DNA from 3 places in the Shewanella sp. 10N.7 genome. Region 2 is predicted to be linked to each of the others. Evidence: predicted binding sites of a transcription regulator. Region 2 holds the regulator's gene; each other region holds the start of a gene.
What was found. Region 2 encodes NrdR, which represses ribonucleotide reductase genes. Its sites were predicted from a motif close to AAACACNANATNTNGTGTTT; they were not measured.

Region 1: the regulator NrdR is predicted to act here: its motif matches at 2,846-2,865, upstream of nrdA (class 1a ribonucleoside-diphosphate reductase subunit alpha).
Region 3: the regulator NrdR is predicted to act here: its motif matches at 1,235-1,254, upstream of nrdD (anaerobic ribonucleoside-triphosphate reductase).

The regions. Positions count from the first base shown of each region.
Region 1 covers NZ_JAJGZS010000005.1:63,755-68,065, forward strand. Annotated here, with positions in the region: gene gyrA (DNA gyrase subunit A) at 1-581, opposite strand, end outside; gene ubiG (bifunctional 2-polyprenyl-6-hydroxyphenol methylase/3-demethylubiquinol 3-O-methyltransferase UbiG) at 938-1,666, shown strand; gene LMH66_RS04715 (HAD family hydrolase) at 1,802-2,467, shown strand; gene nrdA (class 1a ribonucleoside-diphosphate reductase subunit alpha) at 3,070-4,311, shown strand, end outside.
Region 2 covers NZ_JAJGZS010000007.1:34,647-38,957, reverse strand. Annotated here, with positions in the region: gene LMH66_RS06050 (DUF3943 domain-containing protein) at 1-349, shown strand, start outside; gene glyA (serine hydroxymethyltransferase) at 672-1,928, shown strand; gene nrdR (transcriptional regulator NrdR) at 2,169-2,618, shown strand; gene ribD (bifunctional diaminohydroxyphosphoribosylaminopyrimidine deaminase/5-amino-6-(5-phosphoribosylamino)uracil reductase RibD) at 2,675-3,820, shown strand; gene LMH66_RS06030 (riboflavin synthase) at 3,917-4,311, shown strand, end outside.
Region 3 covers NZ_JAJGZS010000006.1:68,118-72,428, reverse strand. Annotated here, with positions in the region: gene LMH66_RS05495 (DEAD/DEAH box helicase) at 1-3, opposite strand, end outside; gene rssA (patatin-like phospholipase RssA) at 134-1,105, shown strand; gene nrdD (anaerobic ribonucleoside-triphosphate reductase) at 1,315-3,435, shown strand; gene nrdG (anaerobic ribonucleoside-triphosphate reductase-activating protein) at 3,508-3,990, shown strand.

The DNA.
Region 1 (4,311 bases), on a different contig from region 2:
CAACCACCGATCACTTCAGAAATGTTGTGAGGAGGTATATTGGTTGCCATACCGACAGCGATACCAGAAGAACCATTAATTAATAATGTCGGTACACGCGTTGGTAATACAGCAGGAATAAACTCAGTACCATCATAGTTAGGTACATAATCTACTGTTTCTTTTTCTAAATCGGCTAATAATGAATGAGCCAATTTTTCCATGCGAATTTCTGTATAACGCATTGCTGCTGCAGAATCGCCATCAACTGAACCAAAGTTACCTTGGCCGTCAACAAGCGTATAACGCATAGAGAATGGCTGAGCCATACGTACGATTGTATCGTATACAGCAGAGTCACCATGTGGGTGATACTTACCGATTACGTCACCAACAACACGAGCTGATTTTTTATAAGGCTTATTAAAGTCGTTCTTTAATTCGTTCATTGCAAAAAGCACACGACGGTGAACCGGTTTTAAACCGTCACGAACGTCGGGTAATGCACGACCTACGATTACACTCATTGCATAATCTAAATAAGAATTTTTTAGTTCGTCTTCGATGTTAATTGGCGAAATTGATGATGCCAGATCAGTCATAAACTGCTCGTTCCCCTAAAATTAGCGCACAATAATTATTCCATTTTATTGTGTAGCTCAAAAACGTGATTTGGCATTCTAACACAGATATAAAAAGTGGCTAGACCCTAGGACAACGAAAAGTTAAAGCAAGTGAAAAACTGAATAAAAACAGCAAGAATAAGTCAATATTGTTTAGGTTTCTCTACTATTTAAATTACGAAAATGGTTTAACAAATATCGGATGTCCTTTTTATCTACAAATAGTGTTGAATATATGACCAACTAGAAATGAATCTTGTTTCAACTCACTATGTTTATTGCAACGGATGGTTATAATGCATGCAATAATCACTAATAAATCATGGGTCCTTGCAATGTCGAATCAAGAACACACCACTCAACAAAATGTTGATCATCAAGAAATCGAAAAATTTGCCAATATGGCTGAGTCTTGGTGGGATCCAAATGGTGACTTTAAACCTTTACATTTGCTGAACCCATTGCGATTAAATTATATCGACCAAACCTGTGGTGGTTTGTTTGGTAAAACAGTCGTTGATATTGGTTGCGGTGGTGGCATTTTGTCTGAAAGCATGGCAAAAATAGGCGCGAAAGTGACTGGGCTTGATATGGGTGAAGCCCAAATAGAAGTGGCAAAACTGCATGCATTAGAAACTGGCGTGACAGTGGATTACGACACAATGACAGCTGAAGAGCATGCTGTTGTAAACCCTGCTAAATACGATGTTGTCACTTGTATGGAGATGCTTGAGCACGTCCCTGACCCATTATCTGTGATTCAAGCCTGTTGTGACATGGTAAAACCTGAAGGTTATGTGTTCTTCTCAACCATTAACCGCAATATGATGTCTTATATACAAGCCATTGTAGGTGCTGAATATGTATTAAAAATGCTGCCAGTCGGCACACACGATCACAGTAAGTTTATTAAACCATCTGAGTTAATAAATTTAGTAGATAAAACAGATCTAATTTGTCGTGATGCCCTAGGTATTACCCATAACCCATTATCGGGTGTATATAAGTACACTAATAAAGTTGACGTTAATTATATGATTGCCACTCAAAAAGTGGCTGACTAATTAATAGTTTTCATGGGTAGCATCAAATACGGTGCTGCCAGAGGCATAATGCTTCGTTGATAGAATTAGCTTTGACAAAGAGTGCTAATCCGTTTTACTCATTGATAAAGTGTCGATTACGTATCTAAGGGATGTATGAATTCGATTAAAGCAGTGTTGTTTGATTTAGATGGTACTCTTGCTGATACCGCCCCAGATTTGATTCATGCATTAAATTTAAGCCTACAAGAACGCGGCATTGAGTCTAAAAGCGTTGATGAATTACGTTACTCAGCTTCTCATGGAAGTTTGGCACTGGTTAAAGCCGGAGTGCCACACCTTGATGAAGCATCTCAAATTGAAATTCAACAATCCTTATTGGCCTACTACAAACTAGTCAATGGTGAGAAAGCGAAATTATTTCAAGGATTCGAAGCCTTCCTAACTTTATTGGATAGTCATAATATCCCATTTGGGATCGTCACTAATAAGCAAGCTAAGTTTACTCGCCCTCTAGTCTGTGCTTTAGGGCTGACTAAAAGGGCAAAAACGGTAATTAGCGGTGACTCAACTCAATATCCAAAACCACATACTGCGCCAATGCTATTAGCCGCTCAACAAATTGACTGTCTACCAGAGCAGATCTTATACCTTGGTGACGCTGAGCGTGACTTAGTCGCGGCAGAAAAAGCAGGTATGATTGGTGGGACGGCATTGTGGGGGTATTTGTCTGAATCTGATACACCGTCACACTGGCCAAGCCAACTTGAATTCGAATCAGTTCATGCGCTCCAGCAATACTTTCTAAATACTGTTCTCTAAACACTGTGCTCTAAAAACTGTTATCTAAACACTCTTCTCTAAGTACTGGGGCATTTTCATTCGTTTACCGTACTTTAAGACTAATTTTGACAGTGTTTTAATGGATTAAATAATATCAGTTTGGCTTAGCAAAACCTTTCTATATAGATCAAACTATTTTTTCAACAAAACAATCGATCGCTGAATATTGTAGCGATCAAACCGAACTCGTTCTTCGTTCAAAATTTAACCTAGCCTAATTATTCAAAGCGTAATTTGCGTTAGCAGGTTAGCTTTTACTAACTTGTTTCACTATACATAAGATATCCACAAGTTATTCAGTAAAATCTTGCTTGCAAAAGTACGCCAACCTCACTATCTTGTATGTATCAAATTTAAAAACACCATATCTTGTGTATGACATCACCACGAGACACTAGCTTAAAAAGCTCAGTATCTCGCTGTATCACTAGTATTTTTGTAAATTTAATGTTGTAAATGCTTTTGGATGATCGACTTACAAGGGAACGTAATGTGATTTATTGGCGATCGTAAGCAGTACGGTTAAACAAGATCCAAATAATAAATTACACCAATAAATATAGAACCAAGGTCTCTTTTTAATGAACAGCAATATGACAGTCACTAAACGTAGTGGCGAGCGCGAAACAATCGATTTAGACAAAATTCATCGCGTTATCGAATGGGCAGCAAAAGGACTGAATAACGTATCAGTCTCTGAAGTAGAATTACGATCACACCTGCAGTTTTTTGATGGTATTCCAACTGAAGCTATTCATGAAACTATTATTAAAGCCGCTGCGGATTTAATTTCTCCAGAATCGCCAGATTATCAATTTCTTGCTGCACGCTTAGCTGTTTTCCATCTTCGTAAAAAAGCCTTTGGCCAATTTGAGCCTCCAAAGTTAGTCGACCAAGTTAACCGTTTAGTAGAAATCGGTAAATACGATAAGCACATCGTTGAAGACTACACAGCTGAAGAATTAACCATTCTTGACGGCTATATGGATCATTGGCGTGATATGAACTTTTCATATGCTGCAGTTAAGCAGTTAGAAGGTAAGTATCTAGTACAAAACCGTGTGACTAACGAAATATACGAGAGTGCCCAGTTCCTTTATATTTTGGTCGCTGCATGTTTATTCGCTAAGTATCCAAAAGAAACCCGCCTTGACTACATCAAGCGCTTTTATGATGCGGTTTCTACTTTTAAGATTTCATTACCTACGCCGATTATGGCTGGTGTACGTACGCCGACTCGTCAGTTCAGCTCTTGTGTATTAATTGAATGTGATGACAGCTTAGATTCAATCAATGCTACAGCCTCTTCAATCGTTAAATACGTTAGCCAACGTGCTGGTATTGGTATTAACGCTGGGCGTATTCGTGCATTAGGAAGCCCAATTCGTGGTGGAGAAGCATTCCACACCGGTTGCTTACCATTTTACAAATATTTCCAAACAGCCGTTAAGTCATGTTCACAGGGCGGTGTTCGCGGCGGTGCAGCAACCTTGTTCTATCCAATTTGGCATCTAGAAGTTGAATCTCTGCTGGTACTGAAAAATAACCGTGGTGTTGACGATAACCGTGTTCGTCACCTTGATTATGGTGTGCAATTAAACAAACTGATGTATCAGCGTTTAATTAAGTCACAAAACATCAGCTTATTCAGCCCATCTGATGTGCCTGGTTTGTACGATGCATTCTTTGCTGACCAAGTTGAGTTTGAACGCCTTTATTTGCAGTATGAAGCTGACACTAGCATTCGTCGTAAAGAGATTAAAGCGGTTGAATTATTTTCACTAATGATGCAAGAACGTGCTTCCACTGGCCGTATCTACATT
Region 2 (4,311 bases):
CTATGGATATGCTTTAGGCCATACAGCCAAATTAGCACTAGAGGCGAATTATAAAGAATTGTTGCTCGGGGTTAAGTTTCAAAGTCAACGCTGGGACTCTATAGATGATAATGAGTTTAATCGAAGCAGTGATTGGAATCCAAACGTCAGTGACCTAGATTTTAAAGATGCACGTGATAGGTATGAAGTTTATCTCGATGTTCCTTTAACGAATACTATGAGTATCAGTATTCACCATGAACGTATCGATCGAAGTGGCACATTAACCGGAATTGAAAACTTGGCCATTGCCAATCGAAATGATGAAACAGAAAGTCGCAGTAGCATTCACTTTACTTATCAATACTAGCCGATAAATCATTGCCTGTATCATAGACTAGACTATCTAGTTTTTGTGATAAATGGAGCTGTAGAGCTTAAATATTTTGCTGATTAATTTTTTAGAAAAGAGTTTTCTTAAAATTGTCACAAGGTTATGAAACTAAGAGTTAATTTGGATTTTTCTATGAAATACAATTACTGAAAGCTGCTGCAGCTGAAAATTTCTAGATGGCAAATGGTACTCATAATGAATTGCAAGTAATTTCATGTTTCAAATGCTGGGATTGTGATCAATTGCGCTGTATCATACCGCGCAACCCTACTATAAGAATTAACAGCTGGAGTGAGCAATGCTAAAGAAAGCTATGAATATCGCAGATTATGATCCACAACTATTTGCAGCAATTGAAGATGAGACTCGTCGCCAAGAAGAGCACATTGAATTAATCGCATCAGAAAACTATACCAGCCCACGTGTTCTTGAAGCTCAAGGTTCGCAGCTAACTAACAAGTATGCAGAAGGTTACCCTGGTAAGCGTTATTACGGTGGTTGTGAGCATGTGGATATTGCAGAAGAGTTAGCTATTTCTCGTGCAAAAGAATTATTCGGCGCTACATACGCTAACGTACAACCACATTCTGGTTCTCAAGCAAACTCAGCTGTTTTCATGGCACTGCTTCAAGGCGGTGATACTGTTTTAGGTATGAGTTTAGCCCATGGTGGTCACTTGACTCATGGTTCTCACGTTAGCTTTTCTGGCAAGTTATATAATGCTGTTCAGTACGGTATCGATGAAACCACAGGTAAGATTGATTACGCTGAAGTTGAACGTTTAGCCGTTGAACATAAACCAAAAATGATCATTGCTGGTTTTTCTGCTTACTCAGGGATTATCGATTGGGGTAAATTCCGCGAAATCGCTGACAAAGTCGGTGCTTACTTATTTGTCGATATGGCGCACGTTGCAGGTCTTGTTGCTGCAGGTATCTACCCGAATCCACTGCCACACGCTCATGTTGTTACAACGACAACTCATAAAACGCTTGCTGGTCCTCGTGGTGGTTTGATCCTTTCTGCTGTGAATGATGAAGACATTTACAAAAAGTTAAATTCGGCAGTATTCCCAGGTGGTCAAGGTGGTCCTTTAATGCACGTTATTGCTGCTAAAGCGGTTGCATTTAAAGAGGCACTAGATCCTGAGTTCACCACTTACCAAGAGCAAGTTGTTGCGAATGCAAAAGTGATGGCAAAAACCTTCATTGAGCGTGGTTATGATGTTGTTTCTGGTGGTACAGACAACCACTTATTTTTGCTAGATCTAATCAGCAAAGATATGACAGGTAAAGATGCCGATGCTGCACTAGGTAAAGCTAACATCACAGTTAACAAAAACTCAGTACCAAATGATCCACGTTCACCATTTGTTACTTCTGGTTTACGTATTGGTTCTCCAGCAATCACCCGTCGTGGTTTTACTGAAACTGAGTCTATTGAGCTGACTAACTGGATGTGTGATGTGTTAGATGACATCACTAATGAAGGTACAATCGAGCGCGTTAAAAACCAAGTGCTTGAGTTATGTGCTAAGTATCCTGTTTACGGGTAATACTGTTTACAGGCAGTGCTGTTAACAGGAGTACTGCTGCATTTTTGTCTAGCAAAGATGCTTGTATGTTGTTAAATAATATTAGCGAGCATTTCAACATCAGCTTAGACATATCATCCATATGAACTAAGTAGGATAATCTTAATGATAAGGTTAACCTTATAAAGTAAATAGGATAAACTTTAATGGCTGTAAGTACTTTGTGCTTACGGCCATTTTATTTTTATTTCAGGAGCGAATATGCATTGCCCATTTTGTAGCGCGACAGATACCAAAGTGATTGATTCTCGTCTTGTGGCTGATGGCCATCAAGTCCGTCGTCGTCGGGAATGTACATTGTGCCATGAACGCTTTACCACCTTTGAAGGTGCAGAATTAGTCATGCCACGGGTCATTAAACAAGATGGCACCCGTCAACCGTTTGATGAAGATAAGCTACGTGGCGGTATGCTGCGTGCGGTTGAAAAACGTCCGGTATCGATTGATCAAATTGAACAAGCACTTTCTAAGATTAAATCGACCTTACGTGGTACAGGTGAGCGCGAGATTGACTCTGCAATGATTGGCAACCTGATGATGGAACAATTGATGGTATTAGATAAAGTAGCGTACATACGTTTTGCGTCTGTTTATCGCGCCTTTGAAGACGTTTCACAGTTTGGCGAAGCCATCGCTAAATTACAAAAGTAATTCCTGTTTCCATTTTTTATACCGCAGAGGCCATTTGCTGCGGCTATTTCAAGTAGGTGTCTATGTCTCAGTGGTCAGTAGTTGATGTTGAAATGATGAGCCTTGCCATTTCATTGGCAGAGAAAGGGCGCTATACCACGCGTCCAAATCCAAATGTTGGCTGTGTCATTGCTGTAAACGATCACATTATTGGTCAGGGGTACCATATTAAAGCGGGTGGCCCACATGCTGAAATTCATGCGCTTCAAGATGTACAGACGAAGCAAAATCAAACAAAACTATCATCGGCTACTGCTTATGTCACCCTTGAACCGTGCAGTCATTATGGCCGAACGCCGCCCTGTGCTTTAGCCTTAATCGAGGCAGGGGTTAAACGGGTTGTGATTGCTGAAGTGGATGCGAACCCACAAGTGGCTGGCAATGGAATCCGTTTATTAAAAGAAGCGGGCATTCAAGTCGACATAGGTTTGCTAACTGAGCAAGCTAAGCTATTAAACTTAGGCTTCACCAAGAAAATGACCACGGGTCTGCCTAGAGTTACGATTAAACTGGCAGCCAGTATTGATGGCAAAACAGCGCTTTCAAATGGTGTTTCCAAATGGATCACTGGACCTGATGCGCGCGCTGATGTTCAAAAGCTTCGCGCTCGTCATTGTGCCTTAGTGACAGGCGTTGAAACGGTATTGGCTGATGACCCCTCATTGAATGTGCGTTATGAACAACTTGGCAGCTTGAAAAACTCAGTTTCGGCCGCAGATCTACAACAACCTCTTAGGGTGATTTTAGATAGCCGCGCAAGGCTAACAAGTGAATTCAAATTATTTGATATCCCATCGCCTATCCTGTTGGTTTCTTGTGTCGACTATGCCGCAGAAGCAAGAGAAAAATTTAACAATCATGTTAGTTGTATCACTATTGCCGCAAATGAAGATGGACGCGTTGATTTACATGCGTTATTTACTTACTTAGGTAAACAATGCAACTCAGTTTTGATTGAATCAGGCGCATCCCTTGCGGGTAGCGTGTTAGATGCAAAGCTTGCTGATGAACTCTACCTTTATCAAGCAATGAAAATTTTAGGTAGTCACGGGCGTAATTTATTACAACTGAATGACTATCAAAGTATGGAACAAATTCCTGAGCTACAATTAGTCGATTCGCGCCGCATAGGTGCAGATCAACGTATGATATTTAGTCTCTAGCAGAATCAACTTGCTTAAATAGGCTGTAATTGCTGGCATGAGCAAGCACTGGCCAAGTTGATTAAATTGAACCGAAATTAATACAAGTGAGTCATTATGTTTACCGGCATTATTGAAGCCTTAGGCACATTAAGAAAAATCGAGCGTAAAGGTGATGATATACGCCTAAACGTAGCAAGTGGTCATCTGGATTTATCTGATGTGAAGTTAGGCGATAGTATTGCCACTAACGGTGTGTGTTTAACCGTGGTCCAATGCCTTGCTGACGGATACGTTGCTGACATTTCGGCAGAAACCGTGGCACTGACAGGCTTTGCTAATTATCACGTTGGTCAAAAAGTTAATTTAGAAAAAGCGGTATTGCCGACAACTCGCCTTGGCGGTCACATGGTCAGTGGTCATGTAGATGGCATAGCCGCTGTTGAGCAAAGAAGTGTCCGCGGAAAAGCGATTGAATTTTGGTTAGCGGCGCCAGCTGAGCTTGCTCATTA
Region 3 (4,311 bases), on a different contig from region 2:
CAAAGGTAAATCCCCTAAAAAATGATAGCCAGATATTATAACGTGTAAGCCTGAGATAGCCAACAGCTTAAGCCTCAGTTATGCTGAGTATTAGCATTTTAATTTCAATGTATTTTTAAGGATGTAAACAAACATGTCAGATGTACCCAAGGATCCGCCTAACACTAAACAATTACGAATTGGTGTAGCGTTAGGTAGTGGTGCGGCTAAAGGTTGGGCCCACATTGGGGTATTAAAAGAACTTGCTGAAATGGGTGTGCATCCAGATAAAGTGGCCGGTTGTTCAGTAGGGGCATTGGTCGGTGCTGCGTACGCCAATGATCATCTCGATGAGTTAGAAGGTTGGGTTCGAGGTTTTTCAAGCTGGGATGTACTTGGTCTAATGGATTTAAGCTGGCGTAAAGGCGGTTTAATTAGTGGTGAGAAGGTGTTTGATGTTTTGGCTGGTCGTATTGGTGAGCTAAGTATTGAGCAACTGAAAAAACCTTTTTCGGCGGTAGCGACTGATTTATATTCAGGTCAAGAAATTTGGTTTAAAGAAGGTGATTTACGCCATGCTGTCAGAGCTTCTTGCTCAATGCCAGGATTTTTACCGCCAGTGCAATTACAAGATCGCTGGTTAGTTGATGGTGCTGTGGTGAATCCTGTTCCTGTATCAATGTGCCGTGCAATGGATGTTGATGTGGTGATTGCCGTTGATTTAAATGGTCACCGCCGTAATAGCATGCACATGTTGCCACAGCAGATGAAAAGCCGAGCTCCGACTGCACTAGAAAAGCAGCAGCAAGAAGGCGCTGAACAAGAGTCCGCTTTTATGGATATTTTAGGTAAGGGTAAAGAGTACATCGCAGGTTTGTCTGAAAAGTTTTCTATGTCGACTAAATCACATCCTGGGATGATTGCTGTGATGTCTCAGTCAATGGACATTTTAGAACAACGCCATAAACGCGCACGGTTAATGGGGGATCCCCCCGATGTGTGTTTAGTGCCACAGTTAGCAGATATCGGTACGATGGAGTTTCACCGTGCAGCTGAAGCGATAGAAGCTGGCAGACAATCTGTTCGTCAAACTGCGCATTTAATCAACTCTGCATTAGGCCGATAACGGTTTTCAATTCTATGGTCAAGCTTTGTCTGTCTAAACAGTGCAGAGCTTGGCAGTAATATTTTTCATTTCTCACCTCGTAAGTAAATATGATCTAGATCATAGATTTCTAGTCTCCATTATTGCTTAATACACCATATCTAGTGTTTATTGGTTTTTTGTTGTGGATATATAGTGTTTATATCCTGTGCATAAATGGAGTGAAAGTAATGCCTGTAGTAATTAAAAGGGACGGTTGTCGGACTTTATTTGATGAGTCTAGAATTAAGGATGCCATTGTTGCTGCGATGGAAACTGCTACAGGTAGTGCTGATAGTGATTACGCTGAAACTGTTGCTTGTGTGATTAGAGATCAAGTCTCAGACAAGCAAGAAGTTGACATTCACCACCTACAAGGTCTGGTAGAAAACTTATTAATGGAAGGGCCTCACAAAGAAGTGGCTCGTCATTATATTGAGTATCGCCATGATCGCGATATTTGTCGTGAAGCAAAAAGTAAACTTAACTGCGAAATTCGTGGTTTAGTTGAACAAAGCGACAGCTCTATTCTAAATGAAAATGCCAATAAAGACGCGAAAGTGATTCCAACACAACGTGACTTATTAGCCGGTATTGTGGCTAAGCATTATGCTAAATCGCACCTATTACCAAAAGATATTGTGGCTGCTCATGAATCAGGCCAACTGCATTACCATGATTTAGATTACGCACCTTTTTTCCCAATGTTTAACTGCATGCTGATTGATTTAGCGGGCATGATGACCCATGGCTTTAAAATGGGTAATGCTGAGATTGATACACCAAAATCAATTTCAACAGCGACCGCTGTGACAGCGCAAATTATTGCTCAAGTGGCTAGCCACATCTATGGCGGCACCACGATTAACCGAATTGACGAAGTGTTAGCTGAGTTTGTGCAAAAAAGTTACCAAAAGCAATTAGTGATTGGTAAAGAGTGGGGCGTAAGCGATGTTGAAGCTTTTGCCATGGCGCAAACTGAAAAAGAATGTCATGACGCATTCCAGTCTTTAGAGTATGAAGTGAACACATTGCATACTGCAAATGGTCAAACGCCATTCGTAACTTTTGGGTTTGGTTTAGGCACAAGCTGGGAATCACGTTTAATTCAAAAGTCGATTCTTACTGTGCGTATGGCAGGTTTAGGTAAAAACCGTAAAACTGCTGTATTCCCTAAGCTTGTGTTCGCTATTCGTGATGGTGTTAACCACAAAGCGACTGATAGTAATTACGATGTGAAAAAACTGGCCTTAGAATGCGCAACAATGCGCATGTATCCAGACATTCTTAACTACGAACAAGTTGAGCGTGTTACGGGTTCATTCAAAACTCCTATGGGTTGTCGTTCTTTCTTAGGCACTTACGAAGAAAATGGCGAGCTTATCCATGAAGGCCGTAACAACTTAGGCGTGGTTAGTCTTAACCTACCAAGAATTGCCATAGAAGCTAAAGGCGATGAAAAAGCATTCTTCGCCTTACTTGATGAAAGAATGATATTGGCTCGTAAAGCATTAGATACCCGCATTGCTCGTCTTGTCGGCGTTAAAGCACGTGTTGCGCCAATTCTTTATATGGAAGGTGCTTGTGGTGTTCGCTTAAAAGCGGATGATGATATTTCTGAAATTTTCAAAAATGGCCGTGCGTCTATTTCATTAGGCTACATCGGTCTTCATGAAACGATTAATGCATTATATGGCACAGAAGAGCATGTATTCGACAGTGAGCTTTTACGCACTAAAGCTGTTGAAATTATCAATGTGATGAAGCGTGCTACAGAATCATGGAAAGCTGAAACAGGTTATGGCTTTAGCTTATACAGTACACCAAGTGAGAACTTGTGTAGCCGTTTCTGTCAGTTAGATGCAAAACAGTTTGGTGTGGTTGAAGGTGTGACTGATAAAGGTTATTACACCAATAGCTTCCACTTAGATGTTGAAAAGAAAGTTAACCCATACGATAAAATTGATTTTGAATTACCGTACCCAGAAATCACTAACGGTGGCTTTATTTGTTACGGTGAGTTCCCTAACATGCAACACAACATTGAAGCATTAGAGAACGTTTGGGATTACAGCTATAGCCGTGTGCCATATTACGGCACTAACACACCGATTGATGAGTGTTATGACTGTGGTTTTGTAGGCGAGTTTAACTGTACTAGTAAAGGGTTTGTGTGTCCTAAATGTGGCAACCATGAACCAAGCCGTGTATCTGTAACACGTCGTGTATGTGGTTATTTAGGTAGTCCAGATGCAAGACCGTTTAACTATGGTAAGCAAGAAGAAGTGAAGCGCCGCGTTAAGCATATCTAGTCGCGTCATTGAGTTAACATAGAATCAAATAAGGCGCTGATTAGCGCCTTATTTATTTGAAAGGTAAGTGTTATGAATTTTCATCAGTATTATCCAGTCGATGTGATAAACGGTCCCGGAACGCGCTGCACTTTGTTTGTATCGGGTTGCGAACATCAATGTCGCGGTTGTTATAACCAATCGACTTGGGATCCGCGTTCAGGTCATGAAGTGGATAAGCCAATGGAAGATCAAATCATTGCTGATTTAAATGACACTAGAATCAAACGTCGTGGCTTATCTTTATCAGGCGGCGACCCATTATTCCCTGCAAACTTAACCGCTATCTTGTCTTTGGTTAAACGAGTTAAAGCTGAATGCCCTGATAAAGATATTTGGCTATGGAGCGGCTACAAGTTGGATGAGATGTCACTGAAACAGCAACAAGTGTTGTCGTATGTGGACGTATTAGTGGATGGCAAGTTCGAACAAGACTTGTCGGATCCAAGCCTTAAATGGCGGGGTAGTTCAAATCAAGTTATTCATGACATGAGTTCGCTTATTGCTGTTGGTTAACTTTTGGTATTGGCTTGTTAATTGTCATGAGCGAGCTTTTAAAACTCATTTTAAATGCTCTTATTTAACAACTTCAATAACTGCGACACGAACAATCAGAGTTGTTCTCGCCAATAATTACGTTGTTGTTTTAGCCTCGCTTCAACTTGAATGTTATAAAAACAGTATAGTAATCAAAGTTCAATTTGTAGCCATCAGACAATGAAACTCCCATAGCAGTGATGAAATGATAAATTTATGCGCTGTAACAAGTTTTCAAGTTAGCTAATTTAACCCCTTTAGGTATATAATTTGCGTTCGAAAAAGTGTTGTTCGATATCA